DNA from 3 places in the Micromonospora sp. A3M-1-15 genome. Region 3 is predicted to be linked to each of the others. Evidence: riboswitches for the same ligand, from Rfam matches in the RefSeq annotation. Region 3 holds a riboswitch; each other region holds the start of a gene.
The links. Region 3 has a riboswitch for cyclic di-AMP ahead of NLX85_RS27490 (transglycosylase family protein). Riboswitches for the same ligand answer to the same signal wherever they lie in the genome.
Positions count from the first base shown of each region.

Region 1: it holds a riboswitch for cyclic di-AMP, as region 3 does, so the genes downstream of both, NLX85_RS28665 (NlpC/P60 family protein) here and NLX85_RS27490 (transglycosylase family protein) in region 3, are expected to answer to the same signal.
Region 2: it holds a riboswitch for cyclic di-AMP, as region 3 does, so the genes downstream of both, NLX85_RS21500 (hypothetical protein) here and NLX85_RS27490 (transglycosylase family protein) in region 3, are expected to answer to the same signal.

Region 1 covers NZ_JANAVK010000007.1:22,017-31,751, reverse strand. The annotation lists gene NLX85_RS28710 (nucleotidyltransferase domain-containing protein) at 1-117, shown strand, start outside; gene NLX85_RS28705 (aminopeptidase) at 198-1,043, shown strand; gene NLX85_RS28700 (MOSC domain-containing protein) at 1,055-1,702, opposite strand; gene NLX85_RS28695 (glyoxalase/bleomycin resistance/extradiol dioxygenase family protein) at 1,797-2,249, opposite strand; gene NLX85_RS28690 (hypothetical protein) at 2,533-4,041, opposite strand; tRNA gene NLX85_RS28685 (tRNA-Gly) at 4,386-4,459, opposite strand; gene NLX85_RS28680 (zinc metalloprotease) at 4,701-5,684, shown strand; gene NLX85_RS28675 (pyridoxamine 5'-phosphate oxidase family protein) at 5,755-6,300, opposite strand; gene dcd (dCTP deaminase) at 6,379-6,957, shown strand; gene NLX85_RS28665 (NlpC/P60 family protein) at 7,018-7,998, opposite strand; cyclic di-AMP (ydaO/yuaA leader) riboswitch at 8,067-8,204, opposite strand; gene NLX85_RS28660 (N-acetylmuramoyl-L-alanine amidase) at 8,413-9,735, shown strand, end outside.
Region 2 covers NZ_JANAVK010000004.1:220,726-230,460, forward strand. The annotation lists gene NLX85_RS21475 (cellulose binding domain-containing protein) at 1-1,016, shown strand, start outside; gene NLX85_RS21480 (hypothetical protein) at 1,080-1,484, opposite strand; gene NLX85_RS21485 (STAS domain-containing protein) at 1,912-2,271, shown strand; gene NLX85_RS21490 (SRPBCC family protein) at 2,374-2,826, shown strand; gene NLX85_RS21495 (hypothetical protein) at 2,828-3,337, opposite strand; gene NLX85_RS21500 (hypothetical protein) at 3,435-4,502, opposite strand; cyclic di-AMP (ydaO/yuaA leader) riboswitch at 4,507-4,638, opposite strand; gene NLX85_RS21505 (cation diffusion facilitator family transporter) at 4,782-5,696, opposite strand; gene NLX85_RS21510 (AAA family ATPase) at 5,788-7,902, opposite strand; gene NLX85_RS21515 (alpha/beta fold hydrolase) at 8,012-8,953, opposite strand; gene NLX85_RS21520 (carbonic anhydrase) at 9,107-9,718, shown strand.
Region 3 covers NZ_JANAVK010000006.1:248,334-258,068, forward strand. The annotation lists gene NLX85_RS27480 (M4 family metallopeptidase) at 787-2,844, shown strand; gene NLX85_RS27485 (YbaB/EbfC family nucleoid-associated protein) at 2,944-3,402, opposite strand; gene NLX85_RS27490 (transglycosylase family protein) at 3,571-4,227, opposite strand; cyclic di-AMP (ydaO/yuaA leader) riboswitch at 4,227-4,399, opposite strand; gene NLX85_RS27495 (glycoside hydrolase family 3 protein) at 4,544-6,376, opposite strand; gene NLX85_RS27500 (LLM class flavin-dependent oxidoreductase) at 6,542-8,110, shown strand; gene NLX85_RS27505 (helix-turn-helix domain-containing protein) at 8,185-8,655, shown strand; gene NLX85_RS27510 (SDR family oxidoreductase) at 8,690-9,388, shown strand; gene NLX85_RS27515 (hypothetical protein) at 9,419-9,735, shown strand, end outside.

The DNA.
Region 1 (9,735 bases), on a different contig from region 3:
CGGGCCGTCGGGTGGCGTGCGGGCGAAGCGGAGCGGTTCACCGCCGCCGACCTGCTCGCGGCGGTCCACAGCGTCAACGCGGTCGCCGACGACGCCTGGCGCCGCTTCGGCGACTGATCCCGACGAGGACAAAAAGCCCTCACCCTCCACCTTCTCGGGGCACACGCAATTCCGGCTCACGTGTCACGCTCTTGGCCATGCGTCTGCCGTTCGGCCTGCTCCTCGCATGCGTCGCGGCTGGCCTGCTCTCGGTCGCGGCGGCGCTGCTCGCCATGCCGGCCGCGTCGCTGCAGTTCGGCCTGGTCACGCTGCTCGCGCTGTTGGGCCACGTGCTGGCGAGCCGGGGTGTGCGCCGCGTGAGGTGGGCCGTCGCCGCCGGTCTCGCGCTACTTGCCGTGGTGGCGGCGATGCGGCTGTCCTGGTACCAGGAGCAGGTCGATGAAACAGGCTGGCTGACATTCGGCCAAGGAGCGGCGAAGGCGGCCCTGTTGGCGCGTTGGCGGGAGATGATCGACCGGGAGAGGCTCGCCGCGCTGGGTCTGGCGCTCGGGGTTCTCTGTCTCGCGGCGGGTGTGGTGGCGTTGCCGTCACGCGGCAGGCGCCGGGGTGCGGCGACCACAGTCGTCGCGCTGCTGCTCCTCTCCTGGTTCGGGCTGGGCCTCGCGCGGGAGTTCGGCCGTTATCCGCTGCCGAACCTGCTCGGGACGGTGTGGCCGGCGCTGCTCGCTGCCCTCGTGACCATGGGGGCACTCGCGCTGTCAGGGTGGCGGGCCGACAGGCGTTGGCTGCTCCCGGTGGGATTGATCCTGCTGTCACTCGGAGCGGCCAACGCGTACTCGGATCTCGCCGCGGCGTGGTCGGGCTGGTGGGTCATGGCCAGACCTGCCGACGGCGCCTTCCTGTCGGTAGGGGTGGCGGTGAGCACGTCATCGGAGGGCGTCCCCCAGGTGTCGCCGGCCATTGAGGCGGCGATCGCGCTGGCCGGTGCGGGACTGGTGGCCGTCGGCGCACTGCACAGCTCCGGCGAGGCCGACGCCGCATAGGGTGGCCCTCCTCAGGGGCACCGCCGGCGGGCCAGTTCCCTTTCTTCCTCAGGCAGCGCCTCGGCGGCCAACAGTTGCGGCAACAGCTCCGGTTCGAGTGTCATCGCGCGGAAGACGAGCTCGACGGTCACCTGGTGGGCGGGCCGGTACACGATCTCGACCGGGTCGGCGGCGCGGACATGGCCCGGCTCGATCACGCGCAGATAAGCGCCCGGCAACGCGGCCTGCGTGAACCGCTTGATCCAGCCGTGCTGCTGCAGCCAGCCCTGGAACGTCGCACAAGGGATCCGTGGGCAGGACACCTCCAGGACGACATCCGACCCGATCCGCCAGCGTTCGCCGATCAACGCGCGATTGACATCGAGGCCGATGGTCGTCAGGTTCTCCCCGAAGCCACCGTTCGTGATGGGCCTGTCCAACTCGGCTTCCCAGCGATCGAGATCTTCGCGGGCGTACGCGTAGACAGCCTGGTCGGGACCGCCGTGGTGCTTCACGTCGTAGACGCGGTCGCCCACGAGACCGACTTCGCCGGTGCCCTTGGGGCCGGGGGCGGCGACAGCGACCGGGCCGGGAACGGGTCGCTTGTCGATTCCTGTCGCGCTGAGCTTCTTCCATGGATTGGGTCGAGGCTTGCCCACATTGACGGAGAGAAGCTTCATGGCAGGCAAGGTAGGGCCGGTTGCCCGCCGAAGCGACTCATTTCCCGGTCACTGCCGGCGGCGTCGACGATCCTGCATTCGAAGGCTCGCCCGATCAGCGTGGGAACGGGCCCAGGGGTGATCTATCGCCCACGGACCAGTTGTGACCGAACGGGTCCGTGAAGCCACCTTGACGGTGCGTCCCCCAGGGCACGCGGTGATCCTCGATCGCCGCTCCGGCGATTGCGCCGGCCGCGACGGCGCGCTCGATGAAGGTGTCGGGGTCATCGACGAACACCTCGATGCGGGCGCTCGTGACCCCCGCCTGGCCGGGACTGGTCTCCGTAGGGTTCTCGGGGTTGACCTGGTGGAGGAAGAAGGGGGCGCCGCTGATCTCAAGGCCGGCGACGCCACCGAGGTTCCACAGCTCCGTCGCGCCCAGCGCAGTCCTGTACCAGGCGACTGCGGCTTCTGCATCGGAGACGATCAACATCACCGAGATCACTGGCGGTGCAGCGGGCACGGTGTCGCCGGACCGGGCGGAACGATCCTTCGGTTCCTCGCTCATTCCCACAGCATGCCGGACCTCGCCAGCAGCGTCTCCCCAGTCGTGCCGACGGCCGACTCCACCGGAGACGCTGCCGTCCGGGCAGACGAGGTCTCGCTCAAGGTGGTCCAGCCACTGGGAAACGTCGAAGGCCCTGGCTGGGACTCACGTCCCGACCAGGGCCTTACATGTGGAGCGGGTGACGGGAATCGAACCGGCACTGTCAGCGTGGAATTCGGCGATCTCCGTCTGACCTCCGCCGGAGCGGTCCGACCCGGCCGGGCAGGCCGGGTCGGACCGGACCTCAGTCGGCGACGACGGTCAGGACCAGTGGACCGTTGGGAATCGGGTTACCGGCGTTGTTCGGGTAACCCCACATGCTCGTGTTCCCGGCCTGGTCCGTCAGCGAGAACCCGATCGTGTACTGCCCGGGTGCCAGCCGGTCGGTCGACACTGCCAGGTGGAAGACGCCGGTGCCGTCGTCGGACTCACCGCCGTACATACCGCCCTGCGAGACGCCCTCACTGTCGTAGATCGTCGCGCTGAACCCCGAGATCGGGGCGAACTGGTCGACCTCGACCGTGACGTCGAAGCCGAGGCCCCACGCGTCCTCGGTCTCCTGCTGCGTCCAGGTCGCCTTGGGCAGCTTCGCCGAGAGCACGACAGGTGCCTTCTCGTCCGGCACCTGCGTGATGGTGAGGCCGAGGTCGGGGGCGCCGTAAGCCGTGCCGTACAAGGCGACGTTGCCGGCACCGTCGGTCAGCTTGACCCCGTCGATCTTGCAAGAGCTTGCCCAGCCCGACGGCATGACGATCTCCACCGAGACCGTGCCGTCGTCACCGACCGACGGGGTGTGGGACGGCTGCGAGCACCAGGACAGGTCGACGTCGACGGAGGTCAGGCCGCCGACGGCGCCGTGCGGCGTGAAGGTGAGCGCCGTCGACGCCTGCGTGCGCCAGTTGTTCACCTGGGACTTGGTGAGAGCGAAGTCCGAGGCGCTGACCACGTCGTTGCGGCTCACCTGGATCGGGGCCGGCCCCTCCGGCGAGGTGTCGGTCCGGGTGTTGCCCCAGCTGTCGGTCAGGTCGAGCCGGGCGACCCGCCATGTGCCGGAGGGAGAGCCGGCCGGCACGCCGATCGAGACGGGACAGGTCACCCAGGTCGGGTCCCAGGCCGTCTCGCCATTGCACGACCACTGCGAACCGCTCTGGGTGAGCTGGAACGTGGAGCTCAGCCGCACGCCGTTCGGGCCGGCGAGCGTGAGCTTGCCCTTCCTGAAGGCAGACTCGTCGACGATCTGCGCCCGGTAGCGCAACGTCACCCCGGAACCGTCGTCGTAGAAGGCGCGCGGCTGGTCGAAGTCGAAGTAGAGCTGCTCGGCGACCGGCCCTTCGGCGTCGACGAGCTGGGTCACGGCCAGCGCGGCCGGGCCCGGGTCCCGGACCGTGCGGGCATGGGCGACATCGTCGGCGATGGTCACCTTCGTGACCCGCCAGACCGTCTCGGCCGCCGACGAGTAGCGCGGCACAGTGAACTCGTAGACGTACGTGGACCTCTGCGCCGTCCCGGAGCCCCCGATCTGCGCCCGCCCCCACTGCAGGTCGTAGCTGACGGTGCGGGGCTGGCCGACCTCCACATCGCCGGCAAACTGGCGCAGCTCGACGGCGCCGTTGATCCGCTGGGCATTGGTGGCCCGGTCGGTGATCGTCCACGTGAGATTGACGCTGGCATAGTCCTGCGTGACGTCAACCTCGGCGCGGTCAAAGGCGATCGACTCGATCTCGAGAACCGGACCGGCGGCCGACGCCGCCACGGCCGGAGTCGTGATCGACAGGACAACCGCGGCAGCGGCCACGCTTGTGACAAGCGCGCGAAGGCGCCAAGATTTCATCTACTCTCCCCGTGCAGCAAGATCATCGATGGATGGTGCGCTGAGGATAAGGTACGGCTGCGACCCGAAACTCGTGAGGCCGCTTCGCGTACCAGCCGAATGGTCCCCGTGGCGGACATAGGGGGCAATCTCTGGAAGCGAGTCGCTGCGATGCCTCGTGGCAGGGCGAGCACGGTGGCCCATGGGCCAATGGCACGCGGCATGATCGTGACCGGAAACACCGAAGGCCCCGACCGGGACTGTCGTCCTGGCCAGGGCCTTCACGCTGGAGCGGGTGACGGGAATCGAACCCGCACTGTCAGCTTGGGAAGCTGATGTTCTGCCATTGAACTACACCCGCAGGCGGCACCACTGTACCTGAGGCCACCACCTCCCTGCACCCAGGTACCCCCGCAGCGTGATCACGCGTCGCAACCGGACCGAAACGATCTTGTCACGGCGGAGCGCCGATCAGCAGCGGAAAGTTTCCGCACGGCAACATATGGCCGTTCTCAAATCCTTCGATCGGATGTAACGTCTCCCACACGTTTCCGACCCGGCGTGACATACCCCCTGTCATGCCGTTCGAAAGAGGTGGGCCCATGGGACTGCGTCCCAACCTGCTGACCCGGCGTACCGCCGGCGTCGCGTCGACGACCCTCGCGCTGCTGCTCAGCACCGCCGCCGTGGGCGTCGTCCCCGCTGCTTCGGCCTTCTCGGCCGCCCCCGACGCGTCCTGCGTCGGACCCGCTGACGTCCACTCCGACGCGCGGATCAAGAAGGGCGGCACGGCCAAGCTGGACCCGAACGAGCTGACCGCCAAGCAGGTCCGTGAGCGCGACGCCGACCTGGCGGCGGCGCTGCGTGAGCGGGCGAACTTCCGCGCCGGCGCCGGGGCCACCACGCTGGCCACGGTCACCATCCCCGTCGTCGTCCACGTCATCCAGCGGGACAGCACCCGGGCCGGGGGCAACATCCCGGACTCGATGGTGACCCAGCAGATCGACGTGCTGAACAAGGCGTACGCCGGTGCCACCGGTGGCGCCCCGACCGCCTTCAGCTTCCAGCTCACCAAGGTGCACCACGTCACCAACGCCGCCTGGTACCCGATCGTGCAGGGTTCCTCGGCCGAGCGCTCGATGAAGACCTCGCTGCGCGAGGGCGGCAAGAACACGCTCAACCTCTACCTGGGCGAGCTGAGCGACGACCTGCTCGGCTGGGCCACCTTCCCGCAGCGCAAGCTGAACAGCATGGACGGCGTGGTCGCGCTGAGCGAGTCGCTGCCGGGCGGCACGGCGACCAACTACAACCAGGGCGACACCGGCACCCACGAGGTCGGCCACTGGCTGAACCTCTACCACACCTTCCAGGGTGGCTGCTCGGGCTCGGGCGACAGCGTCTCCGACACCCCGGCCGAGGCCTCGCCGGCCTTCGAGTGCCCGACCGGCCGCGACACCTGCACCACCGCCGGCCTGGACCCGATCACCAACTTCATGGACTACACCTACGACTCGTGCATGTACCAGTTCACCCCTGGTCAGGCGAGCCGCATGCTCACCGCGTGGAACGCCTACCGCGCGGCCTGACCGCCCCGCACCACACGCCGGTGCCGGTCCCGTCCTCGGACGGGGTCGGCACCGGCTTTTCCGTGGGGGTTCAGGCCGCCGGGCGGCGGGTGTCGAAGCCGTGCCGGCCGCGCCGCCCCTCCGAGGCGAGCGGGTCGCGCCGGGCCGGGGCGCCGGCCCCCGGGTCGAGCCAGACCCGCACCTCCGGCCGGCCGCCGCCGGGGTGCGTCACCTGGTCGCGCCGGGTCAGCATCGCCACGTCGACGGTGAACTCGAACAGCCGCCAGTCGCCCTGCGAGGCGGCCCGGCCGATCCGGGCCACCCGGGCCACGGTCGCCGGATCGGTCACGGGGCGGGCCCGGCCAGCCACGTAGGCCTCGTCGTCGCTCTCCTCCGGCGGGAAGGAGTGCAGCGCGAAGCGGCCGTCGCGTTCGAGGTCGCGGCGCTTGGGGGAGTCGATGACGAAGCACCAGAGACCGTCGTCGGTGATGACCGGGGAGACCGGGTGCACCCGCGGGCCGCCGTCGGCACGGACCGTGGCGAGGTAGCCGAAACCCGGCCCGTACTGCTGCAACAGGAGGCGGATCTCGTCGGCGAGTCGGGGCTCGTCGGCGGCGAATTCGGACCAGGAAGCCATGCGGACATTCTATCGAACAGGTGTACGAAGATGTAGTCCGACACGCAGGTCACCCGTACCGGTCGCTATGGTGTTCCGATGCTGCTCTCCGACCGCGACCTGGTCTCCGAGATCAAGGCGGGCACGCTCGCGCTGGAGCCCTTCGAGCCCACGCTGGTGCAACCGTCCAGCATCGACGTACGCCTGGACCGGCTGTTCCGGGTCTTCAACAACCATCTCTACACGCACATCGACCCGTCCGTGCAGCAGGACGATCTCACCTCGATGGTGGAGGTGCCGGAAGGCCAGCCGTTCGTGCTGCACCCGGGCGAGTTCGTGCTCGCCTCCACGCTGGAGGTCATCTCGCTGGGCGACCAGCTCGCCGGGCGCCTGGAGGGCAAGTCCAGCCTGGGCCGGCTGGGCCTGCTCACCCACTCCACGGCCGGCTTCATCGACCCGGGCTTCTCCGGCCACGTCACGCTGGAGCTGTCCAACGTGGCGAACCTGCCGATCACGCTCTGGCCGGGCATGAAGATCGGCCAGCTCTGCATCTTCCGGCTCTCCTCGCCGGCCGAGCACCCGTACGGCTCGGCGGTCTACGGGTCGCGCTACCAGGGGCAGCGCGGGCCGACCCCGAGCCGGTCCTGGCAGAACTGGCGCACCTGGCCGACCCGCTGACCGACCGGCACTCGGGAACGGCGCAGGGGCCCCCGCGGCACGGGAGCCCCCGCGGACCGGTCAGCCCGGGCGGCCATAGCTGTTGATCTGGCCGTCGTCGACGCGCTTCATCGTGATCGGCTTGCCGGACTGGGAGGCGTGCACCACCCAGCCGTCACCGACGTACATGGCGACGTGGTGCAGGTCGCTGTAGTAGAAGACGAGGTCGCCGGCGCGCAGCTCGCTCCGGCTCACCCGCCTGGTCACGTCGTGCTGCTGCCGGGCGTTGTGCGGCAGCGAGACGCCGGCCTTGGCCCAGGCCGCCATGGTGAGGCCGGAGCAGTCGAAGTGGTCGGGGCCGGCGGCGCCCCAGACGTAGATCTTGCCGATCTGGGCGCAGGCGAACTTGACCGCCACGCCGGCCGGGCCACCGGGGTAGCCGGCGGGACACGGCGCCGGACGCAGCGGACCGCCACCGCCGCTGCCGTAGACCTTGAGCCGGAGCTTCTGCAGCTTGACGATCTCGGCGTCGATCTGCTTCTTCTTCGCCGCGAGCTGCGCCTCGGTGCGCGCCAGCTCGCTGATCATCTCGTCCAGCGGCTGCTTCTTGGCGGCCAGCTGGTCGCGCAGCTCGGCGACGGTACGCACCTGCGCCTGCTGGCGGTTCGCGAAGCGGTCGAGCAGTGCGAGGCCGTCCACCAGCTCGCTCGGCGACCGGCTGCCCAGCAGCGCGTTGACGGTGGAGAGGTTGTTGTCGCCCTTGTACGCGTCGGCGGCGAGGCCGCCAACCTGGCCGAGGGCGGCGTCCACCCGGGCCTGGAGCGGGGCGATCTGCTTGGCGAGCGCGGCGGCCTGCTTGCGCTTGGCGGCGAGCTGCTCGCGGGTGGCGTTGACCTGTTCGATGATCGGTTCGAGCTTGTTCCAGTCCTGGTCGATCTGGCGCTCGATCTCGGTGACCGACGGTTCGGCGTGGGCCGCCGTGGCGCCGCCGGTCAGGACGACGGCGGTGCCGGCCAGGGCGGCGAGGACGGTGGTGAAGCGGGACCAGCGGGAACGCGGCACAGCCGTCGACCGGTCGACCGACCGGCTCGACGGTGGCCGCGGGGCATGGTGTGCCACCGGGCTTCCGTACTCCTTCTTCGTGCCCGCCTACCGAGTTAGCTGACGGGTTCGGGCGGGAAGGGAGCCGCCCTACCGCAGTGGCTGCGGATTCACCCCAGGTACCTGGGTCCCCGGCTCGCCCGGAGGCGACTCGGCGGTGTCGAACCGTCACCACCCGGGTTGGACGGTGAAACTGGCGGCCGACGATTGACCAGAGTAGAGATGGCCGTTACCGATCCGCAACCCAAGACGCCGTGACACTCCGTGCCCGAAGGTTTTTTTCACGGCAGATTACCTCTCGGAAAGGTATTGACCCGGAGGTTGCGCGGGGCGAGGGTGAGGACGCAGTGACCCCCATCCCTGTCTGGAGGTTCGATGCACCTCTCACCCCCGCCGTCGGGCAGACGGATGCTGCTGGCAGCCGCCGTCGCGGCGGCCACCGCGCTCGTGGCCACCGGACCGGTGGCCGCGGAACCGAGCACCGCCCAAACCACCACCGACCGCCAGGAGCAGTACGCCGCCGCCGCGGCGGAGTACGGCGTGCCGCAGAGCGTCCTGCTCGGCGTCTCGTACCTGGAGTCGCGCTGGGACACCCACCCGGGCCAGCCGAGCACCAGCGGCGGCTACGGCCCGATGCACCTCACCGACGCCCAGCACGTCCTCTCGACCCCGGCCAGCGGCCACGTCGACGAGGACGAGGACCCGCGGGGCGACGACTCGCGCCCGCTCACCCTCGACCCGGCCACCGCGTCGGCGCCGGCGGAGGACGTGCTGCCGCAGGCGTCCCTGCAGACGCTCGACGCCGCCGCGGCGCTCACCGGCCTCGCCGAGGAGACGCTGCGCACCGACGCGGCCGCGAACATCCGGGGCGGGGCGGCGCTGCTCGCCTCGTACCAGAAGGAACTGGGCGCGCCGGTCGGGGCCGGCACCGACCCGGCGGCCTGGTACGGCGCGGTGGCCCGCTACTCCGGCGCGGACACCGAGGACGCGGCGGCGGCCTTCGCCGACGAGGTCTACGACCAGCTCGGCCTCGGCGCGGCCCGGACCACCGACGACGGCCAGCGGGTGACGCTGGCCGCCACCACGGTGACGCCGGACCAGTCCGGGCTGCACAAGCTGGGGCTGCGCCGGGCCGAGCGGCCGGACGGCCTGGAGTGCCCGGTGCGGCTCGCCTGCGAGTGGATCCCGGCCCCCTACGAGCAGCTCAGCGCCGACCCGGGCGACTACGGCAACCACGACCTCGGGAACCGGCCGGCCCAGCAGAAGATCGAGTACATCGTCATCCACGACACCGAGGGCTACTTCCGCCCGAGCGTCGACCTGGTGAAGCGGGCCGACTACCTGGGCTGGCACTACACGCTGCGCTCGGTGGACGGCTACGTGGCCCAGCACATCAAGGCCAAGGACGTCGGCTGGCACGCCGGCAACTGGTACGTCAACGCCAAGTCCATCGGCCTCGAACACGAGGGCTTCGCCGGGCACGGCACCTGGTACACCGAGGCGATGTACCGGGCGTCGGCCAAGCTGGTCCGGCACCTGGCCCTGCGCTTCCAGATCCCGCTGGACCGGCAGCACATCATCGGCCACGACAACGTGCCCGGCACCACCGCCGGCACCGTGGCCGGCATGCACTGGGACCCGGGCCCGTACTGGGACTGGTCGCACTACTTCGACCTCATGAAGGCGCCGTTCCACTCC
Region 2 (9,735 bases), on a different contig from region 3:
CCGACGGCGGCCAGTTCGTCTGGGCCCCGGGCGACGCCGGCCAGCCGGTGGTCCGCTCGGTCGGCTTCGGCACCTCGTGGACCGCCGCGACCGGCATCCCGGCGAACGCGGTCGTCGAGTCCGACCGGGTCAACCCGAACAAGTTCTACGGCGTCAGCGGCGGGCGGTTCCACGTGAGCACCAATGGCGGCGCGAGCTTCACCGCCACCGCGGCGAGCGGCCTGCCCACCACCGGCGTCAAGGTCAAGGCCGTGCCCGGCCGCGAGGGCGACGTCTGGCTGGCCGGCGAGGGCGGGCTGTGGCACTCGACCGACTCCGGCGCGAGCTTCACGAAGCTGGCCGGCGTCACCTCGACGGTCAACGTGGGCTTCGGCAAGGCGGCCCCCGGGCAGACGTACCCCGCGCTGTTCACCGTCGGCACCGTCGACGGCAGGCAGGGTGTGTACCGCTCGGACAACGCCGGCGCGGCCTGGGTGCGGATCAACGACGACCAGCACCAGTACGGCAACGCGGGCGAGGCGCTCACCGGCGATCCGCGGGTCTACGGCCGGGTCTACCTGGGCACCAACGGCCGGGGCATTCTCGTGGCGGACCGGCTCGGCGGCACGCCCGGCCCGACGCCCACCTCGGCCAGCCCGTCGCCGACCTCGCCCAGCCCGTCGCCCACGTCCCCCAGCCCGTCGCCGACCTCGCCCAGCCCGTCGCCGACCAGCGGCGGCTGCGCGGCGACCTACGCGGTGACGAACTCCTGGCCGGGGGGCTTCCAGGGCGAGGTGACGGTGCGCAACTCCGGCACCGCCCCGATCGCCGGATGGACCGTGGCCTGGACCTTCCCCGACGGCCAGAAGATCACCCAGCTCTGGAACGGGTCGTACACCCAGAGCGGGTCGGCCGTGACGGTCCGGGATGCCGGCTGGAACGGCAACCTGGGCGTCGGAGCAGTCACCACGGCCGGCTTCACCGGCACGTACACCGGCGGCAACCGCGCCCCGACGGTCTCCTGCACCGCCCGCTGACCGCACCCGCACACACGACGGTGGCCGTCCCCGACGCCGGGGACGGCCACCGTCGCGTCCCGCTCAGCCGTCGAGGCCGGCGGGGGAGTTGGGGCGGTCGACGTCGACGAACTCGATCTCGTCGACGTCCCGCTCGCGGCTGCCGGCCGCCCGCGCGGCGGTGCCGGCGGCCCAGCCGATCGCCGCACCGGCGAGCGCCGCAGCGATCAGCAGCGTCCAGGGCAGCGCCGGCCGGCGGCCGGCGAGCGCGTCGAAGGCGAGGCTGGACCGGCGGCGGGCCTCCTCGGCGGCGGAGCCGACCAGGTCGGTGGCGTCGTCGGCGAAGCCGGAGGAGTTGCGGCGGGCCGAACGGGCGGCGTCCCGCACACTGTCGCCGGCGGAGCCGGCGGCGGCGAGCAGGTGCTGCCACGCCTGGTCGGCGACCCGCTCGGGCTTGCTGCGGCGGTCCAGCAGGGTGGATCCGAACATGGTGTTACCTCCTCGGGGTGCCGAAGTCCGGTGGCCGGTTCGGACTCCGGGTGTCATCCGGCGCGTGACGGTTCGCTCCCCGTGCCCAGTGCCCCGACCCGACCCGGCGCAAACCACCCCGGCGGGGCGCGTCGGCGCGCCAGGGGACAGTCCACCCGGACGCGCCGGGGGGTCGGGTGCCACCGGGACGTGCGGCGGCCCGCTACCCTGGGTCGGCGGATCGGCCGGGCCCGCCCCGGTCGATCGACCGGTGGGACCGGCGCCGCGGGGATGATCGGAGCCCGAAGGTCCGGATCAGGGTGCCCAGGTGTGCCCAGTCCGCGAATTGCTCATCCCGAGGGGTGGCGACCGAGGCCGTCGGAGGAATACTCTCGGTCGCGGCCCGCGTACTGATGAGGCGCCCGTACGGGCGAGTGGAGGTGCTCGCGTGAGCCTGTCGATCGTGAAGTCGGTGCTGGCCGGTGGTGTGGTCCAGATCGCCCCGCGGGGCGAGATCGACGTCGACACCGCGTACGAGGTGCGGGAAGCGATCGCCGAGGTGCTCGCCAAGGGCCGCCCCTCCCGGATCGAGCTCAACATGCGGCTCGTCACCTTCATCGACTCGGTCGGCATCAGCGCCATGGTCGCCGGTTTCCAGACCTGCGAGGTGAGCGGCGTCAAGCTGGTGGTCACCGAGCCGAGCCGGTTCGTGCACCGGCAGCTGTGGGTGACCGGCCTGCTCGGCCTCTTCGGCGCGCCCGAGCCCTGGTTCGCCGACAGCACCCGTGAGGTGCTCCCCGGCGCCTGATCGGCGCCCACCCCTCGCTGGTCGACGGGACTTCCGACCCGTTGCCAGCCCGGCTCCGGTACGGGACGATCGTGCGGATCCACGACGGCGAGGGGGTACCGCTTGCTCAGCAGCGACAGCTTCAGCTACACCGTGCAGGCCCGTTGCACCCGGGCGGAAGCGGTGGCCCTGCTCGGCGACCTGAGTCGGCAGGGCGAGCTGCATCCGCTGATCGTGCGGGTCCGCCAACTGCCGCCCCGCCCGGGCGCGCTGGCCAGCTACGCGATCACCGACCGGCTGGAGCTCGGCCCGCTGCACTTCCCGGTCACCTATCAGGCCGACGTGCTGATCGCCAACGAGGACGAGGTGGTCACCGTGGCCCGGCAGCAGCCGGCCACCACGGTGCGCAACCACACCCGGCTGCGTGACGAGCCCGACGGGGTGGTGCGGATCGACGTGGAGATCACCCTCTCCGCCCCCGCGCCGCTGTTCGGGTACGCCTTCCGGCAGGCCCGGGCGGCCCACCTCGGCCTGGCGAGCCGGCTCGGCGCCACCCTGGAGGGGCGGGCGGCCTGACTCAGCCGCGCCGCCCGACCGGCGCCGGTCGCCGGGCCGCCGGTCGGGCCGGCCGCAGCCGCCCCCACGGCTTGTACGTGGACAGCACCGTGACGACGAGCAGCAGCGTGCTGGAGACGGTCGGCGCGACCACGAGGTCGACGCGCAGGTGGGTGGTGGCCGCCCCGGCCAGCTCGCCGAGGTGCCGGACGCGCGGGGTGAGCAGGAGCAGCACCAGCGTGAGCACCACGGTCGTGACCGCGAACTTCACCAGCACCCAGCGCCAGCGCAGCAACCCCCACGGGGTGAGCAGCGCGCTGGCCAGCCCGACCAGCCAGACCACCACGCTCAGCGGGGCGAACAGCCAGGTGACCAGCAGCGCGGCCGCCGGGTAGACCACCTCGGGGTCGGCCCCGCGCAGCCCGGCCACGCCGAGGGTGAGCAGCACCAGGTCGGCGCCGAGCCAGCCCACCGAGGTGACGACGTGCAGGGTGAGCAGGGCCTTGCGCCCGGCGGGGGAGAGTCGACTCATGCCCCCGATGCTCGGCCGTCGTGGGCGCCGCGTCGTGGGCCGTGCGGCGACACCCGGCGTACGTCGTGGGGCGTAGGCCGGGTGCCGCCGGGGCGGGTCAGTACACCGACAGGTGCACGTGGTTGGTGTGGTCGCTGGACGGGTCGCCGTTGCCGCCGCTGTACGCCTTCCAGCCGCTGCTGGGCAGCCAGATCTGCTTGTACCAGATCACGTAGAGCACGGCGAGGGGGTCGGCGTTGCGGATGAAGTAGGCGGCCAGGTTGTTGCCGTACGTCTTGTCGCCGCCGGTGGCCACGCCGCCGAAGCCGTCCGTCTGCGCGGCGAAGTCGCAGGCCCGCCCCTTCGGGTGCTCGCCCGAGCCGCTGGGCCGGTAGCAGGACACGTACCGGGTGAAGCCGGCCGCCTTGGCCTGCTGGAGGGCGTGCAGCGTACGCGGGGTGATGCAGCCGTCGGCCGGCGTCGGGTCGTTGACGCTGCACGACTCGGGCGGCCAGGAGCCGTCGGCGTTGCGCGGGGCCGGCTTGGCGTTCGCCGAGGAGGTGCCCTGCACGCTGCCGCCGCCGCTGCTGGACGCGCGGTCGTTGGCCACCTCCAGGGCACGTTCGGCCTGCTGCTTGCGCTTGGCCATCACGGCGACCTGCTTGCGCTGCTCCTGGATCTCGCCGGTGAGCGCGGCCTGCGTGCGGGTGGCCTCGTCCCGGGTCTCGATGAGGTCGCGCAGCGCCCGGTCCTCGTGCGCGGCCACCTGCTCCAGCGCCGCCGCGCGGTCCATGAAGCCCTCCGGGCTGCTGCTGCCGAGCAGCGCCGCGGCCGTGCCCATGCGCCCGGCCCGGTACGCCACCCCGGCGATTTCGCCGACCTTGGCGTCGCGCACGGTCAACTCGGCGTTGACCGTCTTGAGCTGGGCGGTGAGCTGTTGCTGCCGGGTCACCGAGCGGTTCAACGCGGCCCGCGCCTCGAGCCAGCCCTTGCTGGCCGCGTCGAGCTGGGCGCGCAGCGCGGGCGTGCCGCCCTCGTCGTCGCCGGGTGCGGCGGCGAGCAGGCCGGTCGCCGGAGCCGCCGGGGCGGGGGAGGCCGGCGCGGCCACGACGCCGAGGGTGAGCGTCGCGATGAGCAGGGCCGCCAACCGGGCGGCCGTCCGTCGTACAGGTGCCACTGGGGGCATTCACGTGTCCTTCCGTCAACCGCCGACCGGGTTAGCTGACGGGTTCGGGACGGAAGATCCCTACCGCTGACGCGGATGCACCCCACGAACGTGGTTCCCCGGCTCGCCCCTGCGGGCGATTAGGCGACGGCCGCCGCAGGCGCCGGTGGGCGCCGCCCGGCGGGGGCCGCGGTCGAGCCTACCGGCGCTGCTCCGGGCCGGCTCCGCAGGTGGGAGCCGGTGGCCCGGTCAAAACCGGCACAAGTGCACAATAGCCACTTGAATTTAAGATTGCCCTAATTACCACTCGACCGCACCGCAGGCCCCGGGAGACGCTCCGGGTTCGATCTGCAACGTGGCGTGATCGATCGAGAAGTCCTCGTGCAGGGCGGTGCGGGCCGCGGCCAGCACGTCGCCCACCTCGGCGCCGGGGACCATGGTGAGGTGCGCCGAGGCCACCTCCATGCCCGAGGTGAGCGTCCAGACGTGCAGGTCGTGCACCTCGGCGACGCCCGGCACGGCGGCCAGCCGGTCGTGCACGGCGGTCACCTGGAGGTGCTCCGGGGCGGCCTGCACCAGGATGCGGACGGCGGCCCGGCCGAGCCGCCAGGTGCGCGGCAGGATGAACAGCCCGATCGCCACGGCGACCAGCGGGTCGGCCCACCACCAGTCGGTGAGCGCGATGACCACGGCGGCGCCGATCACCCCGAGTGAGCCGAGCAGGTCGCCCAGCACCTCCAGGTACGCCCCGCGCAGGTTGATGCTCTCCTCGGCGCCGGCACGCAGCAGCGCGAACGCGGCGACGTTGGCGAGCAGGCCGAGCACCGCCACGGCGAGCATCGGCCCGGCGAGCACCTCCGGCGGCTCGCCGAACCGGCGTACCGCCTCGATCAGGACGTAGACCGCCACGGCGCCGAGCAGCACCGCGTTGGCCAGCGCGGCCAGCACCTCGAGCCGGTAGAGCCCGAAGGTGCGCTGCGGGTCGGTGTCGGCCCGCCGGGTGGCGCTGATCGCGGCGAGGGCCATGCCGATGCCGAGGACGTCGGTGAACATGTGCCCGGCGTCGGAGAGCAGGGCCAGCGAGCCGGTGGCGAACGCGGCCACCGCCTCGACCGCCATCAGGGCGGTGAGCAGCCCGAACGCGGCCCAGAGTCGACCACGGTGGCGGTGCGCGGCGTTGGCCACCGCGCCGCTGTGGTCATGACCTGCGCCCACGCCCACACCCTCCGTCCGTCGCCCCGGCCGAGCTCAATCTATGCTCACATCGCTATATGTGCAAGTGAACGTGGGGGGCGGGAAGCCGCCGTCAGCCGACCGGGTCGAGCGTGGTGAGGCGCTGGGTGGCCCGGGAGAGCGCCACGTAGAGGGTGCGCACGCCCGACCCCGGATCGGCCCGGATCTCGCTCGGTGCGACAAGCACCACCCCGTCGTACTCCATGCCCTTGGCCTGGAGGCTGGTCACCACCTGGAGCCGGCCGCCGAGGTCGCCCAGCCAACCGGCCACCTCGTCCCGACGCGGCACCGGCGTGATCACGCCCACCGTGCCCTCGACCTCGGCCAGCAGCGCGCGGGCCGCCGCCGCGGTGGCGGCGGCCATCTCGGCGGCGGGCACGGTCCGTTCCACCGGCGCCACGCCGGTGGAACGAACGGCGGTGGGCAGCGCGAGGTCCGGGTGGACGCGGCGGATCTCCGCGGCCGCCACCGCGAAGATCTCCGCCGAGTTGCGGTAGTTGGTGGTCAGCTCGTAGCGGTACCGGCGGCGCCGGCCCAGCGCCTGGTCCCGGGCCCGCGCCAGCTCCTGCGGGTCGCCGGTCCAGGCGGTCTGCGCCGGGTCGCCCACCACCGTCCAGGAGGCCAGCCGGCCGCGCCGGCCGATCATCCGCCACTGCATCGGCGAGACGTCCTGCGACTCGTCGACCACCACGTGGGCGTAGTCGCGGTAGTCCTCCGGGCGCTCCCGGGCGGCGGCCCGGGCGGCCCGCTGCCGGTCGGCGGCCGTGCTCAGCTCGCGGACGCCGCCGGCCAGCTGGTACGGGTCCCGCTTCGGCCTCGCCCGTTGCACCGGCTTGCCGAGCAGCGCGTCCAGCTCGTCCAGCAGCGCCACGTCGGCGATGGTGAGCCCCTCGGCGTCCAGGCTCCGGTACGCCTGCGTCAGCAGCCGGATCTCGGCCCCGGACAGGATGCCGCCGGCGTACCGGCGCAGCCGCTCGGGGCGGGCCAGCCAGTCCAGCACGTGCCGCGGGTGCAGCCGGGGCCACCAGGCCTTGAGGAACTCGCGGAACTCCGGCCGCTCGATGATCTCGTCCTCGAACGCGGGCTGCTCGGGCAGCCGGCCGATCCGCAGCGCGCGGGCCTGCGCCCAGAGCACGCCGAGGACCGCGTCGAAGGCCGCTCGGCGCACCTCGTTGCGGCGCCCGCCCCGGGACAGCGTCCGGTCCCGGACCGCGTCCAGCTCGGCCCGCTCCAGCCGGAGCAGCTCGCCCCGGTAGAGCAGGCGCAGCTCGGTGGGGGAGTCGGGCACCGCGTCCCGCACCGCGCGCTCCAGCACCCGGCGCATCCGCAGCGACCCCTTCACGGCGGCCACCTCGGGCGGGTCGGTCCGGGTCGCCGACAGGCCGGGGAAGAGCGAGCCGAGCGAGTGCAGGGTGGCGGTCTCCTCGCCGAGCGACGGGAGCACCGAGGCGATGTACTGGACGAACACGCTCGACGGGCCGACCACCAGGATGCCGCCCCCGGCGTACCGGGCGCGGTCGGAGTAGAGCAGGTACGCGGCCCGGTGCAGGGCCACCGCCGTCTTGCCGGTGCCCGGGCCGCCGGAGACGATCGTGACGCCGTTGCCGGGGGAGCGGATCGCCTCGTCCTGCTCCCGCTGGATGGTGCTCACGATGTCCCGCATGCCGTGCCCGGTGGCCCGGGAGAGGGTGGCCAGCAGCGCGCCGTCGCCCACCACCGCCATGTCCGGCGGCGCCGACTCCGGGTCCAGCAGGTCGTCCTCGATCCGGGTGACCCGCTCCGCCGACGACTGGATCGTGCGCCGCCGCACCACGCCGCGCGGCTCGGCCGGGGTGGCCTGGTAGAACGCGGCGGCGGCCGGCGCCCGCCAGTCCACCACCAGGGTCTCCGCGTTCTCCCCGCGCACCCCGAGCCGGCCCACGTGCAGCACCTGCCCGGTGCGCAGGTCCAGCCGGCCGAAGACCAGCCCCTCGTGCTCGGCGTCCAGCACGTGGCGGCGCTGCGCCGCGTGGAACACCATGGCGTCCCGCTCGACCAACGCCCCGAAGTTGCCGACCCGGGCCAGCCGGTAGCCCTCCCGCTCGGCGTCGGCGGCCGACCGACGCAGTTCGGCCAGCCGGGCGTACACCCGGTCGAGATGCCGTTGTTCGACGGCCATCTCCCGTTCCAGGGTGGTCTGGTCGCTCAACGCGGGGGCTCCTGTGGTCAGACGGCGGGCTGAATGAGGGTACGGGCCGCCGACCCGGCCGCTGTCGGGGCCATGCCGTTGCCCGTTGCCCGCCGGTGCGGGTTGCCCGTTATCCGGACGTTCCCACCCGTTGCCCGGACGTTCCCGCGTCCGTGCCCGAGAGCACCTGGTGCACCACCGCGGCGACGGCCGCGTTCACGTCGTCGGGGCGTTCCATCATGAGCATGTGGCCGGCGCCGGGGCAGACGGTCAGCTCGGTGGTGGGCAGCGCCGCGGCGATCGACTCGGCGCACGGCGGCGGGGTCAGGCGGTCCCGGTCGCCGACCAGCGCGGCGGCCGGCAGCCGGCCCAGCGCCGCGAGGGTGTCCAGCCGGTGCTGGGCCCCGATCGAGGCGCGGAAACCGCCGATCGAGCGCAGCGAGGCGTGCGCCACCGCCGAGGTGACCAGCCGGATGTCGGCCGGGTCGCAGCGGTCGCCGAAGAGCATCCAGCGGATGCTCGGGCGCAGCGCGCGCAGCAGCGCGCGCGGCGGGCGCCAGGCGCCGCAGCGGGCCAGCACCCCCGCTCCGGTGGTCTCGGCGAGCCGGATCAGCCGGGCGATCCGGGGCGAGAGCCCGTAGGCGGTGTGGGTGTGCCCCTCGGCCGTGGTGGAGACGAAGACCAGGCCGGCGGTGCGGCCGGCGAAGTGCTCGGGGTGGCGGTGGGCGTACTCCATCACGGTCATCCCGCCCATCGAGTGCCCCACCAGCACGATCCGCCCGGACGGGACGACCTGCTCGACCACGGCCGCCAGGTCGTCGCCGAGCTGGGCCAGGGTGGCGGTGCGCAGCGCCATGCAGCTCGACCGGCCGTGCCCGCGGGCGTCGTAGGTCACCACCCGGACCCGCTCGCCGAAGCGGTCGCGCAGGTCGGCGAGCTGGCGGTGCCAGCTGCGCCCGTCCAGCGTCCAGCCGTGCAGCAGGATCGCGGTGACCTCGGCGTCCACCGGGCCGGTCGCCGCCACGTGCAGGCGTACGCCGTCGGGTAGCCGCACCTCCAGGTGCTCCGGCATGAGTCCACCTCCCCCGGGCCGACCGGTGTCTGTCGCACCGGAGTGACCCGGCGGTAACACCGGCGTACCCGTCATGACAACACGGCAACCGGGGTGGTGAGAAGATTCCCAACCCGGCTTCGCGGCGTCGGATCGGTGACCAGGCTGGAGGGCATGCCGCCCACAGCCGCCGCCCGGACGCCCCGGGCCGCCCTGGCCGAGCTGCTCGCCGGCAACCGGCGCTTCGTCAGCGGGCAGCCGGTGCACGGCCACGACGTCACCGCCGCGGCCGCCGTGGCCTCCGGCGACCAGCAGCCGTACGCGGTGCTGCTGGGCTGCATCGACTCGCGGGTGCCGCTGGAGGCGATCTTCGACCAGACGTTCGGCTCGATCTGCGTGATCCGCACCGGCGCGCACGTGCTCGACCGGGCGGTCTGCGGCTCGATCGAGTACGTGGTGGGGCAGCTCGGCGTGCGGCTGGTGATGGTGCTCGGGCACGAGCGCTGCGGGGCGGTGGGCTCGGCGGTCGAGGCGCTGCGCAGCGGGCGGCTGCCGGAGGGCTCGCTGGGCTACGTGGTGGACCGGATCGCGCCCGCGGTGCACGAGGTGGGCGCGGACGACCCGGACGCCCACCCCCTCGCCATCCGCCGGCACGTCCGGCGCACGGTGGCCACCCTGCGCGCCGACGACCTGCTGGCCGGCCCGGTCGGGGCCGGGGAGGTCGCCGTGGTCGGCGCCCTCTACGACCTGGCCACCGGTGAGGTGGCGTTGCTGCCGGAGGAGTGAACAGACGACAACCGCCC
Region 3 (9,735 bases):
CGGCGGTACCGCGGAGCTGATGGGGTTGGTCGGTACGGGCATCGGTCGGCCGGTGAGGCTCGGCCGCCGTGGTGGCGTCGACCCGGGGTGGCCAGGGGGCTGGCCGGTCGTGGGTCCGCGGACGTGTTGCGCCGCCCGGAGGGCCCACCGTCGAGAGCTACCGTGCCGGTAGTTCATCTCGACGAAACATATTGATAGTCAACGACCCTACTGACTTCCTCTCAGCGTGTCCACATCTTTCGTCGGTCCGTTGACTACTTTTCTACAGAGTCGACGAAAGTGGTCGGCGAATTCCTACCGGCGCCCAGACGTCCCCCGGAAGCACCATGTCGATCGCCGACAGGGGGGCCGAACAGATGATCATCCGAGGGCCGAACGGCGGCGGCGGGCGGACCGGGAAGGCACCGGGAGATCACCGTCTCGACGAGCGCCAATGTGCGCCATGAGCGCAGAGCGGCAATCGACGCAGAGCAGACACGCGGTTGTCCACCACGGACAACATTAGGCCTGATCAGGGGCTATTGAAGATCATGGCTTCCTGAATTCGCGGCGACGACGCGGCGGCCGGGAGGCGTCGGTTGCCCGCGTCACCCATTGATCCCGGCCCGGGGCCGTGTGATTGTGCCCCCAGCGAGTCGCCGACCCCGGGGGCTCGCCGACGGTCGATCTGTCGAACCGGGGCCACGCCGGCAGCCTCGGAGACCGACCGTCCCCCGCCTCGCAACACCGCGCCGCCCGTCCCCACCGGGCTCCGTGCGGCGCGCCTAGGAACAGGAGCGAACCCCCTTGAAGCTCTCACCTCGCCTCGTCGCGCTCTCCGGCGCGGCGGCGGCCGGACTGATCGCCGCGGGCACCGCCGCGGCGGTGCAGGCCGCGCCGCCCGGCCCCGCAGCCCCCGACGCCGCACAGGCCCGCGCGGTCGCCGCCGACTCGGCGCGCGCGCTGGTCGCCGACCGGCCCGCCTACCTGCACGCCAGCTCGGACGAAGCGTTCGTGCAGAAGCCGGTCATCTCCTCCGAGGGCACCCAGTACGTGCCCTACGAGCGCACCTACAAGGGCCTGCCCGTGGTCGGCGGTGACTTCGTGCTGGCCACCGACGCGGCAGGCAACCTGAAGTACGCCTCCGTCGCGCAGCAGCAGGCCATCGGCAGCCTCGCCACCACGCCGAAGCTCACCTCGGCGGCCGCGGCGAAGACCGCGCGGGCCCAGCTCAAGACGGTCAGCACCGTCGAGGGCACCAACCTGGTCGTCTACACCCTCGGCGCCAAGCCGGCGCTGGCCTGGGAGACCACGGTGCGCGGCACCGACGCCGAGGGGCCGAGCCGGCTCACCGTCGACGTCGACGCCCTCACCGGGACCGTGCTGCGCAAGCAGGAGCGCATCGTGCACGGCACCGGCACCGGGGCGTGGAACGGGCCCAGCCCGCTGACCCTGAGCACCACCCTGTCGGGCAGCACGTACTCCATGAAGGACCCGACGGTCACCAACCTGAGCTGCCAGGACGCCGCCACCAACACGACGTTCAGCGGCTCGGACGACGTCTGGGGCAACGGCACCGCCACCAACAAGGAGACGGGCTGCGTCGACGCGCTGTTCGCGGCGCAGACCGAGCACAAGATGCTCGCGCAGTGGCTGGGCCGCAACGGCGCCGACGGCAACGGCGGCTACTGGCCGATCCGGGTGGGCCTGAACGACCAGAACGCCTACTACGACGGCACCCAGGTCCAGATCGGCAAGAACACCTCGGGCCAGTGGATCGGCTCGCTCGACGTGGTGGCCCACGAGATCGGCCACGGCATCGACGACCACACCCCGGGCGGCATCTCCGGCGCGGGCACCCAGGAGTTCGTCGCCGACACCTTCGGCGCGGCCACCGAGTGGTTCGCCAACGAGCCGTCCACCTACGACGCTCCCGACTTCCTGGTCGGCGAGAAGGTCAACCTGGTGGGCAGCGGCCCCATCCGCAACATGTACAACCCGTCGGCGCTGGGCGACCCGAACTGCTACTCCAGCAGCATCCCCAGCACCGAGGTGCACGCCGCGGCCGGCCCGGGCAACCACTGGTTCTACCTCCTGGCCAACGGCAGCAGCCCGACCAACGGCCAGCCGGCCAGCTCCACCTGCAACGGCAGCAGCGTGACCGGCCTGGGCATCCAGAAGGCCATGAAGATCATGTACAACGCGATGCTGCTGAAGACCTCGTCCTCGTCGTACCTGAAGTACCGGGTCTGGACGCTGCAGGCGGCGAAGAACCTCTACCCGACCAGCTGCACCGAGTTCAACGCGGTCAAGGCCGCCTGGAACGCGATCAGCGTGCCGGCGCAGACCGGTGAGGCGACCTGCACGGGCAGCACCCCGACGCCGACCACCACGACCACCCCGCCGTCGGGCAGCTGCACCGGCCAGAAGCTGGCCAACCCCGGCTTCGAGTCCGGCAACGTGAGCTGGACCGCCAGCTCCGGCGTCATCACGAACGACACCGCCCAGGCCGCGCACGGCGGCTCCTACAAGGCGTGGCTCGACGGCTACGGCTCGACGCACACCGACACGCTCACGCAGTCGGTGACGATCCCGGCCGGCTGCCGGGCGACGCTGAGCTTCTGGCTGCACATCGACAGCGCGGAGTCGACCACGACCACCGCCTACGACAAGCTGACCGTGAAGGCGGGCAGCACCACCCTGGCCACCTACTCCAACCTCAACAAGGCCACCGGCTACGTGCAGCGGTCCTTCGACATCTCGTCGCTGGCCGGCACCACCGCCACCATCTCCTTCAGCGGCGTGGAGGACAGCTCCCTGCAGACCTCGTTCGTCGTCGACGACACCGCGGTCACCCTGAGCTGATCGCAACGGAGCGGCCGGTCGTCGTCCTCCCGACGGCCGGCCGCTTCGTCGTTCCCGAGGCCGGTCGCCGCCGGACGGGGTTCACCGGCCGGACGGTGGTCAGGCCGGGCGGACCGCGCCGGAGCCGGCGCCGTCGCGGCGGATCCGGGCCGCGACGCCCTCCATCGCCCGGCCGAAGCGCTCCATGTCCCGCGCGGACTGCTCGGGCGGGCCGCCGAGCCGCGCGGCGAGGGCGTCCACGTCCGCCTGGGCCGAGGCGCTGACCCGGGCGTCCAGCTCGGTGAGGGCGGCGTTCACGGCCGAGACCAGGTGCCCGCAGAGGGCCTCCATGGACTCCCCGGCCAACGCGGGGTCGACGGTGACGGACTCCAGCCGGCCACCCTGGACGGCGACGGCACGGACCCGGCCGCCGGCCGCGGCGGCCTCGGCCCGGAGCAGCTCGCCCGGCGCGCCGTCGGGGTGCTCGGCGGCCCGGGACCGCATCGCGGAGAGCGCCTGTTGGGTCCGGGTCAGCAGCTCGTCGAGGCTCGCGGCCGCGGAGAACGGGTCGTTGGTCATATCCGCGCTTTCTTCACGTCTTTCCGAGCACCGTGACGATAGCAACCGCCCCCGACGCGGACTCCGGTGAGCCCGCCCACCCCGGCCGAGGCGAACGCCCGGCCGGGAACCCCGGCCGGGCGTTCGTGGTGCGGTGGACCGGCCCGCGCGGGCCGTTCCGGTGGGGTCTCAGCGCAGGCGCAGCTTCTGGCCCGGGAAGATCAGGCCCGGGTTCGCGCCGACCACGTCCCTGTTGCGCTCGTAGAGGGCGTGCCAACCGCCGGCCACGTTCTTCGCGTCGGCGATCTCGGAGAGGGTGTCCCCGGGCCGGACGAGGTAGCTGCCGGCGCCGCTCGGGCCCGGCGTGCCACGCCGCTCGCCGCGGACGGTCGGCCGGTCGGCGCGCGACTTCCGCTCCGTGGTCGCCTTCTTGGCGGACTTCGTCGAGCCCGCGTCCTTGCTGGTGTACCTCTTGGTGGAGCCGCCCTTCTTGCCGCAGACCGGCCAGGCGCCGATGCCCTGCCCGTCGAGGACCTTCTCGGCGATGGCGATCTGCTCGCTGCGGCTGGCCAGGTCGGCGCGGCTGGCGTACTTCTGGCCGCCGTAGCCGTTCCAGGTGCTCCGGGAGAACTGGAGCCCGCCGTAGTAGCCGTTGCCGGTGTTGATGTGCCAGTTGCCGCCGGACTCGCACTGGGCGACGGCATCCCAGTTGACGCTGGCGGCGCTGGCCGGCGCGGCCGGTCCGAGAAGGGCGGCGGCGCCGGTGGCGGCGCCGACGACGAGCGCCCCGACTGCGGTGCGACGCTGCGCGGTCCGGCGGTGACGGGCGACGATTTCACTTGCCATGTGTGTTTCCTCCACGCCGACGAGGTGAGCTGTCGGGTTCGGGCCGAGGAGCCCGGCCGCCGGTGGCGGCTTCACCCCGAGGTGTCGTGCACCGAGGAACGTGTGGGTCCCCCGCTCCCGCCCGAGGTCCAGGTACCACCGGGCCGGCGGCGGGATTAGGCGTTGCCGGCCCGTGGTGTCCGCGATCGCGAACGGAGTCGACGTTAGGAACGTTTTGCGCCGAACGCCCAGTTCTTGTGAAGTTCTTCACCCGGCCGAGCGAAGGTCGCCCCGTTCGAGTTGCGCACCGTCCGAAGGGGGCTTATTGAGGGGCGGCTCAGTAGGTCAGGCCGTATCCCTGCTGGAAGAGCGGGACCTTGCCGTCGCCGGCGTTGATGGGCTGCTGGCTGACCGAGTTCATCCAGGTCATCGGCAGTTTGCCGGTCGGCGCGTACCCGCCGAAGAGGACGTCGGCGACCCCACCGCCCTCGGTGCCGGGCAGCCAGGAGGCCAGCAGCGCGTTCCACCGTGGCAGCTCGGCGGCGACGTCCAGCGGCCGGCCGCTGACCAGCACCACGATCACCGGCACGCCCGAGTTGCGCAGCGTCGTGATGGTACGCAGGTCGTCGCGGTCCAGGCTCATGCTGCCGGTGCGGTCGCCCTGGCCCTCGGCGTACGGCGTCTCGCCGACCACCGCGATCGCCGCCCGGTATGTCCTGTCGATGCCGGTGCCGCGCTGGTTGTACGTGACCGTCGTGGTCGGACCGGCCGCCGCGCGGATGCCCTGGAGGATGGTGGTGCCCGGGGTGACGGCGCCGGAGGAGCCCTGCCAGGAGATGGTCCACCCGCCGCTCTGGTTGCCGATGTTGTCGGCGTTCTTCCCGGCCACGAAGATCTTGTTGTTGTCCCGGGCCAGCGGGAGCACGCCGCCGTCGTTCTTGAGCAGCACCTGGGACTGCCGCACGGCCTGGCGGGCCAGCGCGCGGTGCGCCGCGCCGCCCACCGTCGGGGTCCAGCTCCGGTCGGTGTACGGCCGCTCGAAGAGGCCCAGCTCGAACTTCTTGGTGAGGATGCGCCGGTTGGCGTCGTCGATCCGGCTCATCGGCACGTGGCCGTTCTGCACCTCGGCCCGCAGGGTGCTGAGGAACGTCTTCCAGGCCGTCGGCACCATCACCATGTCGATGCCGGCGTTGACGGCGGCGCTGACCTCGGCGGCGGTGAACCCGCTGGCGCCGTCGATCTGGTCGATGCCGTTCCAGTCGGACACGACGAAGCCGGAGAAGCCCAACTCCCCCTTGAGGACGTCGGTGATCAGGTAGCGGTGGCCGTGCAGCTTCACCCCGTTCCAGCTGCTGTAGGAGATCATCACCGAGCCGACGCCGCGCTGCACCGCGGCCTGGAACGGGGGCAGGTGGATGGCGCGCAGGTCGGCCTCGCTGAGCTGGGTGTCGCCCTGGTCGTCGCCGCCGGTGGTGCCGCCGTCGCCGAGGTAGTGCTTGGCGGTGGCGAGCACCGACGTCGGCCCGCCCAGGGTGGTGCCCTGGAGGCCGGTGACCAGGGTGGACAGGCTCGCCGGCAGGTCCGGGGTCTCACCGAACGACTCGTAGGTGCGGCCCCACCGGTCGTTGCGGGCCACGCAGAGGCAGGGGGCGAAGTTCCAGTCCACACCGGTGCCGGTGATCTCCTCGGCGACGGCCTGGCCGATCTGCTGGACCAGTGCCGGGTCGCGGGTCGCGCCGAGGCCGATGTTGTGCGGGAAGATGGTCGCCCCGTACACGTTGTTGTGCCCGTGCACGGCGTCGACGCCGTAGATCATCGGGATGCCGAGCGGGGTGGCGAGGGCGGCGCGCTGGAAGCCGTCGTACATGTCGGCCCAGGACGTGGCGGTGTTCGGCGCGGGCGCGGAGCCGCCGCCGGAGAGGACCGAGCCCAGCCGGTACGTGGTGAGGTCGCCCGCGGTGACCGAGCCGCGCTCCGCCTGGGTCATCTGGCCGAGCTTCTCGTCGAGGGTCATCCGGGCGAGCAGGTCGGCGACGCGGGTGGCGACGGGCAGCGTCGGGTCCTGGTACGGCAGGCCGGCCGCGGTGGCCGGGGCGGGCACGGCCAGGGTGACCGCGACGAGCAGGAGGGCGAGGCCGAGCGGACGGGGGCGGTGGTGGTGACGGATCACGGGTCGCTCCTTCCCGGAGGAACGCTGAGGCCGTTCACCGGCACCCTATGCCCGCGAGCATCGACTGTGAACAATCCGTGCCGGTTCCGGAACCGCCGGGCGGGCGGGCGCCGGCGCGGGCTACCGTGGCAGGGTTCGCGCAAGATCGGCTAGAGGCGGCGAGGCATGAGCGACCACGGACACGAGCTGGCCTTCGGCGGCTTCCTCACCCCCTCGGCCGGCCGGCCCGAGCAGGTGGTGGCGCGCGCGAAGCTCTGCGAGCAGGTCGGCCTCGACCTGGTCACCTTCCAGGACCACCCCTACCAGCCGGGGTTCCTGGACACCTGGACGCTGATGTCGTTCGTGGCCGCCGCCACCAGCCGCATCACCCTCGCGGGGAACGTGCTCAACCTGCCGCTGCGGCAGCCCGTCGTGCTGGCCCGCAGCGTGGCAAGCCTGGACCTGCTCACCGGCGGCCGGGTCGAGCTGGGCCTCGGCGCCGGCGCCTTCTGGGAGGCCATCGAGGCGGTCGGCGGCCGGCGGCTCTCCCCCGGCGCGGCCGTGGACGCCCTCGACGAGGCGATCCGGGTGATCCGCGAGGTCTGGGACACCGGGCGGCGCGGCATGATCCGCGTCGAGGGCGAGCACTACCGGGTGGTCGGCGCGAAGCGCGGGCCGGCGCCGGCGCACCCGGCGGAGATCTGGGTGGGCGCGTACAAGCCGCGGATGCTGCGGCTGGTCGGGCGCGCGGCGGACGGCTGGCTGCCGTCGCTGGCGTACCTGCCGAAGGGGCCGGCGGAGCTGCCGGCGCTGAACGCGGTGATCGACGAGGCCGCCGCCGAGGCCGGCCGGGACCCCGGCGCGGTGCGGCGGCTGCTCAACGTCACCGGCGCCTTCTCCCGGTCGTCGGGTGGCTTCCTGGACGGCCCGCCCGAGCAGTGGGTGGAGGAGCTGGCCGGGCTCGCCCTGGACCACGGCATCGCCACCTTCGTCCTGGGCAGCGACGAGCCGCGGGCCATCCAGCTCTTCGCCCAGGAGGTGGCGCCCGCGGTCCGCGAGCTGGTCGCCGCGGAGCGGACCACGCCGGGCAGCCGCGCCCGCGCCGTCGAGGAGCAGCAGGCCGCCGTCGGGGCCGGCGGGTCGACCGCGCTCGCGGTCTCCCCCACCCCCGATCCGGGGGTACGGCTCAGCGCGCGCCGGCTCTGGGACGAGTCCACCCGGCCCGCGGCGCCGCCACCCCCGGCCGGGCACGTGTACACGGCCCGGGGGCAGGCCGTCGGCCAGCACCTGGTGGACGTGCACGACCACCTGCGCCAGGAGCTCACCCAGGTGCGTGACCTGCTCGAACAGGTCAAGCGCGGTGCGGTCGCCCCGGACGCCGCGCGGGCCGTGCTGAACGAGATGACCATGCGGCAGAACAACTGGACGCTCGGGGCCTACTGCGCGGCGTACTGCACGGCGGTGACCCAGCACCACGGCCTGGAGGACGCGTCGATCTTCCCGCACCTGCGCCGCGCCGACGCCGGGCTGGCGGCGGTGCTGGACCGCCTCGAGGAGGAGCACGTGGTGATCCACGGCGTGGTGGAGAGCGTCGACCGGGCGCTCGTGGACCTCATCCGGCAGCCGGGCGACTTCACCGAGCTCCAGGGTGCGGTGGACCTGCTCACCGACACCCTGCTGTCGCACCTGTCGTACGAGGAGCGGGAGATCGTCGAGCCGCTCGCCCGGCACGGCTTCTTCGCCGGCCAGCTCTGAGGGCGGTTATTCCCGGGTCCGGCGTGAGATAGCTGGCTTTTGCTTTCCTAAGTCAGCCGGGTAGCGTCGGGCCCATGACGGACTTCCTCGCGCAGCGCGACTCCTGGTCCACCGCCAACTGCTCGATCGCCGGGGCGCTCGAGGTGGTCGGCAACCGCACCACGCTGCTCCTGCTGCGCGAGGCCTCGTTCGGCACCCGGCGCTTCGACGACTTCGCCCGCCGCGTCGGCGTCAGCGAGCCGGTGGCCGCCGCCCGACTCAAGCGCCTCGTCGCCGACGGGCTGCTCGACCGGCGGCCCTACCGGGAGCCCGGGCAGCGCACCCGCGACGAGTACGTGCTCACCGACAAGGGGCGCGACCTGCTGCCGGTGCTCGCCGCCCTGCGCGAGTGGGGCGACGCGTACGCCGTCGAGGAGCCGTCGGTCCGGCTGGCCCACCACGACTGCGGCGCCGCGGTCCACGTGGCCCTGCGCTGCGCGGCCGGCCACGACGTGCCGGCCGACCAGGTGGACCTGCTCCCCGGGCCGGGCCTGCTGCCGTCCTGACCACCCACCCCTTCGCCACCCTCAGGAGCACACCATGAAGATCGCTGGAAGCACCGCCCTCGTCACCGGGGCCAACCGGGGCTTCGGCCGGCACCTCGCCGCCGAACTGCTGGCCCGGGGCGCCACCGTCTACGCCGGCGCCCGCAACCCGGACACCGTCGACCTGCCCGGCGTCACCCCGGTGCGTCTCGACATCACCGACGCCGCGTCGGTGGCGGCCGCCGCCGAGCTGGCCGGCGACGTCACCCTGCTGGTGAACAACGCCGGCGTGAGCACCGGCGCCGACCTGCTCGACGGCGACCTGGCCGAGATCCGGCTGGAGCTGGAGACCCACTACCTCGGCACGCTGTCGGTGGTGCGCGCCTTCGCGCCGACGATCGCGGCCAACGGCGGCGGCACCGTCCTGAACATCCTGTCCGCCCTGTCCTGGATCACGTTCCCGCAGGTGGGGGCGTACGGCGCGGCCAAGGCCGCCGAGTGGTCGATGACCAACGCGCTCCGCGCGCAGCTCGCCGACCGGGGCGTCCGCGTCGCCGGCCTGCACGTCGGCTACATGGACACCGACATGACCGCCCGGGTGACCGCGCCGAAGTCCGACCCCGCGGAGATCGCCCGGCTCGCCGTCGACGGCATCGAGGCCGACCGGTACGAGATCGTCGCCGACGACACCTCCCGCCAGGTCCTCGCCGGCCTGTCCGGCGGCGTCGCCGCCCTCTACCCCGGCCTGCCGTGATCCGCGGCTGACCGGCGGCACAATGACCGGATGCGACAGGGGTACGCCCACCACGCCGTCCTGGCCATGGCGCCGCACGCCGACGACGGCGCTCCCGGCGCCGCCGTCACCGTGGCCCTCTGCGGCCACTGGGACCACGAGCCGCCCTGCCCGGTGGCGGCCCACCACACCGCGACGGAGCGGGTCGGGGACGAGCTGCGTCTGCGCATCCTCTTCGCCACCGAGCCCCACCTCGAACCGCGGGTGCGGCGGGACATCGACCGGGCGTTGGGGCAGGGTGAACTCACCGGCCCGACCGGTGCGACGACCCGGTGGCGGCTGCTCCGCAGCGGGGTGCGCGAGCCGTC